One region of the Limnomicrobium aquaticum genome, then DNA from elsewhere that is predicted to be linked to it. Evidence: predicted binding sites of a transcription regulator. Region 1 holds the regulator's gene; the other holds the start of a gene.
The links. The regulator LexA, encoded in region 1, represses DNA repair genes until DNA is damaged. The targets are predictions, from matches to a motif close to TGTTCNNNNTGTGTTCNG.
Positions count from the first base shown of each region.

Region 1 (3,060 bases):
CCATTGCGGAAGTCCTCGACCGACACGCCGGCCATGTAGCAAAGATACGGAGGGACCAGCGGCAGCACGCAAGGAGAGAGGAAGGACAGGGCGCCTGCGAGAAGCGCGCTGAATAGCGAAATACCGGCAACCGTCAGCATGAACACTCCTTGCCCGCCGCCGTCGCCGCGGGAGGCCAAAAACGACGCCCATATAGACCCCACGCTCCTCACCCGCCAATCATCTTTTCGGCATCGCCGGAAAAAGCGCCAAATGGTCGCAGAAATGGCGATTTTGCGGGTTGACCCGGCAAGGCCTCCTGCATATGTTCCGCGAACTTTCCGGCCCGGTTCGCTATTGCGCACCGGACAGACGCGGGAGCGCGTAGCTCAGCCGGTAGAGCAACTGACTTTTAATCAGTAGGTCCAGGGTTCGAATCCCTGCGCGCTCACCACGTAACGTTTTGTCCATGCCGTTGAAGACAACCCACTCCGCAAGACACGGCTCCGTCAACTGGAGGGCCGTCTGCACTTTTTTGTTCCGCACGCATTACCGTTAATCGAACCTTAGCACCTTGCGGAACACATATGGAACATATAGTGTCCGTTCTGGATTTGTTTCATTTGATTCTTCGGGGTGATCCCATGCTGACGCGCAAACAACAGGAACTGCTTCTCTTCATCCACGAGCGGATGAAGGAGTCCGGCATCCCGCCGTCTTTCGATGAGATGAAGGATGCGCTCGATCTTGCTTCGAAGTCCGGTATCCACCGGCTGATCACGGCGCTTGAGGAACGCGGCTTTATCCGGCGGCTGCCGAACAGGGCTCGCGCGCTGGAGGTCATCAAGCTGCCGGAGGCCTATACACCGAGCCTTCAGCCGCGGCGAGGCTTCTCGCCCAGCGTGATCGAGGGAAGTCTCGGGAAGGTGCCGGAGCCACCGAAAGCGCCGACGCCGGCCAATGATGATGCCAGTGTTTCCGTTCCGGTCATGGGGCGGATCGCAGCAGGTGTTCCGATTTCCGCCATCCAGAACAACACGCATGAGATTGCGGTTCCCGCGCAGATGCTTGGGGGCGGAGAACATTACGCGCTGGAGGTCAAGGGCGATTCGATGATCGACGCCGGCATTCTGGATGGCGATACGGTCATCATCCGCAACACGTCCAATGCCAGCCCCGGCGAGATCGTTGTGGCGCTGATCGACGACGAGGAAGCGACCTTGAAGCGGTTCCGCCGCAAGGGCGCGTCAATCGCACTGGAGGCTGCCAATCCCGCTTACGAGACCCGCATTTTCGGGCCTGACCGGGTGAAGATTCAGGGCAAGCTCGTCGGGTTGATTCGGCGCTATCATTGATGCGCCGAGTGCCTCGTGCGAGCAGAGCGTTTCAGCATTTGATGGAAACATGAAACGCTCTATCTATGTGTTTTTACGCAATCCCGGACGCGAAACCGGTTTCCACTTTTTGCGCGGAATTACGCTAGAGAATGCACGGGCGCTATTCAGGCTGATATGCCTCGCCATAAGAATTGCTTCGCCAGTTGTAATATCGATGGCGGAGCCAGGGGCGATCTTGCCCGTCCAGCGCGCCGATGATCCGGTAGGCCGGTGGCGATGGTTGATCAGAAGATTTCGATGAACTCCGGGTGTCCTGCGGCTTATCGGCGGTTTCTTCGAGGTAGATGGCAAGGGCACCGCGCCGGCGGAGGGCGTTTCGGTCGAAAAGCTGTCCCTCCCCCGGCCCGCATGTGGGCTCGCGCAGGAACGAAGCCGCGATCACGATTTGCGCCTGCCGGCAGGCGGGACCTTGAAACGCGAAATCGCTGAAGGTTGCGATCAGGAGACTGTCTGCAGGCTTGCCGATGCACCAGTCGCGTCCGGAACATAGAAAGCGTCCGGGTTCGACAGTCTTGCCAGCAGCCTCCATGGCATCCTCCACCTTCCATTCGTCCGCCTCAGTAAGCGGCTTTCGAGCGCCTTCGCGCTCAAGCGCAAGTTTGGGCACGTTGCCCGGCTTGACTGTCTCCCGCGATGCCAATGCTCTCGTCCACTGATCCATCACGAAGGTGGATGGACGGGCGGTGTTTGTCGTGAGTTTGTCCAGCATGAGCAGGCCGACGAGATCTGCTGTTTCCGACACGACCACATCCGGTCGCCTGGCAGCGCCAAAGGACACGGTGAGAACCAGTGTTGCCGTGAAAAGGCAGGCGCCGGCCACTCTGAAGAGCCTGCTGCGTGGCAGGATCGTGAGAACGAGGGCCAGGCTCGTTGATGGCAGAACCCAGCCAGCCATCTGACCCGTGACGACGTCGCCACCGAGCGATGAAACGAATCGTGCCACCGCCATGGTGCATTCCAGCCCCAGTCCCATGATGCGGAGCGGATAGTAGTCCAGCCCGAACGGCATCAGGATCACCGCGAGGAAGCCGGCTGGCATGACGATGAAGGATATGAAAGGCATTGCAGCGACATTGCCAAGCGTGCCAAGCAGGGTCAGCCGCTGAAAATGCGTGACAGAGAAGATGGCGGTCGCAACACCGGCGATTTCCGAGGTCAGCATGACGCCACCGACTGCGCGAATGGCGGGAAGGACGTTGGCATAGAGCGGAATCCCGCTGAACCTGCGGAACTCCATGGGCCGCAGTTGCCACAGCGAGTAACCTGAAATGAGGGCGGTCGCGGCAGCGAACGACATCTGGAAGCTCGGCCCGAGCGCACTCGAAGGAGAGACTATGAGGATCGCCAGCGCGGCGAGAGCCACGCTTCTCAAAGTCAACACACTTCGCGCGACGATGACCCCTCCCATCCCGACAGCCAGCATGATGTAGGAGCGGACCGCCGGCACGGGCATTCCCGAAATCAGCAGATAGAGCCCGCTTGCCGTGATCGCGCCCAAAGCCGCATAGGTTTTGGCCGGGCGCGACTGGATGAAGCCGGGAAACAGGCTGAAAATCATGCGCAGGCCCACAAAGGAGATACCGGCCGCAAGCACCATATGGAGGCCGGAGATCGAATAGACGTGCGCAAGACCGGAGATGCGCAGGGCTTCGAGCCCCTCCTTCGAAAAGGCTGCGGTATCGTT
Region 1 is NZ_JBEPMB010000001.1:1,001,540-1,004,599, forward strand. It holds gene ABID16_RS04965 (cytochrome c biogenesis CcdA family protein) at 1-137, opposite strand, end outside; tRNA gene ABID16_RS04970 (tRNA-Lys) at 358-433, shown strand; gene lexA (transcriptional repressor LexA) at 624-1,334, shown strand; gene ABID16_RS04980 (ComEC/Rec2 family competence protein) at 1,477-3,060, opposite strand, start outside.

Region 2 (3,060 bases), 710 kb from region 1:
CTCGTTCAGGTGTTGAACTTGAACATCAGCACGTCGCCGTCCTGCACGACATATTCCTTGCCTTCGTCGCGGGCCTTGCCGGCTTCCTTGGCGCCGACTTCGCCACCGAGCGCGATATAGTCCTCATAGGCGATCGTCTGGGCGCGAATGAAGCCCCGCTCGAAGTCCGAGTGGATGACGCCTGCGGCGGCCGGGGCCTTGGTGCCGCGCTTGATCGTCCAGGCGCGGGTTTCCTTCGGGCCTACGGTGAAATAGGTGATCAGGTCGAGCAGGTGATAGCCGGCGCGGATGAGGCGGTCGAGACCGGCTTCCTCAAGACCGAGTGCGGCGAGGAATTCCTGCGACTCCTCATCGGGAAGCTGGGCCACTTCCGCCTCGATGGCGGCGGAGATGATGACGCATTCGGCGCCCTGATCCTTCGCCATCTTCTCCACCTGCGCGGTGAAGCTGTTGCCGGTCGCAGCATCGCCTTCGGCGACGTTGCAGACGTAGAGAACCGGGTGTGACGTCAGCAGGTTGAGACCCTTGAGGATCGCGATCTCTTCAGGCGGCAGCGTCTTCAGAAGCAGACGGGCGGGCTTGCCGTCCTGCAGCAGCTTCACGACCTCTTCCATGACGGGCAGGACAGTGAGCGATTCCTTGTCCTTGCTGGCGGCGCGCTTGCGGGTCTGCTCCAGCCGGCGCTCGATGCTCTCGAGGTCGGCGAGCATGAGTTCCGTTTCGATCGTGTCGGCGTCACCGACCGGGTCGATGCGGCCTTCGACATGGGTGATGTCGGAATCTTCAAAGCAGCGCAGAACGTGGACGACGGCATCGACTTCGCGGATATTGGCGAGGAACTTGTTGCCGAGGCCTTCGCCCTTCGAAGCGCCGCGCACGAGGCCGGCGATGTCGACGAAGGAGATGCGCGTCGGAATGATTTCCTTGGACTTGCCGGCCTGCGCCAGAAGCTTCATGCGCGGATCGGGAACGGCGACTTCACCGGTGTTCGGCTCGATCGTGCAGAACGGATAGTTTGCCGCCTGCGCCGCCGCCGTGCGGGTCAGTGCATTGAAGAGAGTGGACTTGCCCACATTGGGAAGCCCGACGATGCCGCATTTGAAGCCCATGATGGAAGCCCGTTATCTGTCTAAATGTTTGAGCGAGCGTATGGGGCATCCGATGCCTCAAGGTCAAGAGGTAGCCGGGGAAGCGGCTGTCCTTCTTGCATTTTCGCATGTTCATCGCCACAATAAGCGTGTTCCGGCAATGTTGCGCGGAGCCAACCATCCGAAAATCCCCGTCGCTTCCTTGAGGGAGTCCTTCTCATGGCCGAGAACGATGTCGTGCTTGCTCCGCGCGTGAAGACCACGCCGAAGGTCGAGAAGCCGAAGCTTTACAAGGTGCTGCTGTTCAATGACGATTACACGCCGCGCGAATTCGTGGTGATGGTGTTGAAATATGTGTTCCGCGCAGATGGCTCATCCGCGGAGAAGATCATGCTGACCGCGCATATGAAGGGATCGTCGGTGGTTGCAGTCTACACGAAGGATATCGCCGAGACGAAGGTCAAGGAGGCGATGGACCTCGCCAAGGAGGCCGGTTTCCCGCTGATGTTTACGGCGGAGCCGGAGGAATAGGCCGGGTCTAATCCTTCTTCCCGAACATCCGCTTCAGCATGTCGGCCATCGGTCCCGTCGCCGGCAGGTCGGGCTTGTGGTTGCGGGCCCGATGGACGTGTGACTGTCCCTTTGGCTGTTGCGCCTTGGGCGCGCTTGCTTCGTCTTTCTTCTCACCCTTCGGCGGGGCAGGCGGGGCGAGCTTGTTCATGAACTTGGAGCCGTCGCCGTCGAAGAGGAGTTCGGCATTGACGGCGATGTCGTCCATCAGCTCGTCGAGCCAGCCCTGGTCGACCTTGGCGAAATCGCCCAGCACGTGATTGTGGACGAGTTCCTTGGAGCCCGGATGGCCGATGCCGAGGCGCAGGCGTTTGTAGTCGCGGCCGCAATGGGCGTCGAGTGACTTGAGGCCGTTATGACCGCCATGGCCACCGCCGACCTTGAGCTTCACCTTGCCGGCCGGCAGGTCGAGTTCGTCGTGGATGGCGATGATGTCGCCGGGCCCCAGCTTGTAGAAGCGCATGGCCTCGCCGACTGCTTCGCCCGAGAGGTTCATGAAGGTCTGCGGCTTCATCAGCAGGACCTTTTCGCCGGCAATCTCGCCTTCGGCAATCTGTGCCTTGAACTTCCTCGACCAAGGACCGAATGGGTGCTTGCGATGCAGCGCATCGACGGCCATGAAACCGATATTGTGGCGGTTTGCCGCATATTGCGGGCCGGGATTGCCGAGGCCGACGATGATCTTCATGGCTTTGATCCGCGTATTAGAGCAATTCCAGCCAAAGTGGAAACCGGTTTCGCGTCCGGAATTGCGTAAAATAAAGAGAGTAATTCCAGGACAAGTGGAAACCGGTTTCGCGTAGAAAGATGGGGCTGTGAAATGCGAAAGGCGGGCGCGAGTCAAGCCTTTAGCGCTTCGAGGTGGGAAGGAGTCCGCCTTCAGTGAACTTATAGCGCTGGAAGATACCCGCCTGTGTGCCATCCGCGATGAGCTTCTTCAGGCTGGCGCGCATTTTTGCGAGCGTCTCCGGTGCGGTCTTCTTGTTGCAGGCAAGCGAGTCCACACTCCTCGTGAAGATCACGGCCGGCTCGACGGGGACAGCCTTCTTCTGAAGGTCCGTCACCATGGAAGCTGCCATCGGCATAAGGTCGATGCGTCCGGCCAGGAGCTTCTTGATCGTCAGGTCGATTTCGGATGTCAGGTCCACGCGGGAGAATCCCCCCTGTTTCAGAATCCCTTCCGTATAGTCGCCGAGTTGCGTGCCCACGAGATAGCGCTTGGCGTCTTCGATGTTGGCCGGATTGACGTTCGAGCCGGTCTTGCGCACGAGATATTGTTCGGTGCTGAACAGCGGTTCCACCCATTCGAACAGGGCGTCCCGCTCCGGCGTATGAACGGTGGAGAAGACGCAGTGGCCGGCCGTGTTTAGGGCCAGTCCATAGGCACGCGCCCAGGGCTGGA
Region 2 is NZ_JBEPMB010000001.1:293,165-296,224, forward strand. It holds gene ychF (redox-regulated ATPase YchF) at 6-1,109, opposite strand; gene ABID16_RS01455 (ATP-dependent Clp protease adaptor ClpS) at 1,308-1,619, shown strand; gene pth (aminoacyl-tRNA hydrolase) at 1,627-2,346, opposite strand; gene ABID16_RS01465 (substrate-binding periplasmic protein) at 2,507-3,060, opposite strand, start outside.
Region 2: ABID16_RS01455 (ATP-dependent Clp protease adaptor ClpS) is a predicted target of LexA. The motif match lies at 1,239-1,256, and genes of this name have one in related genera.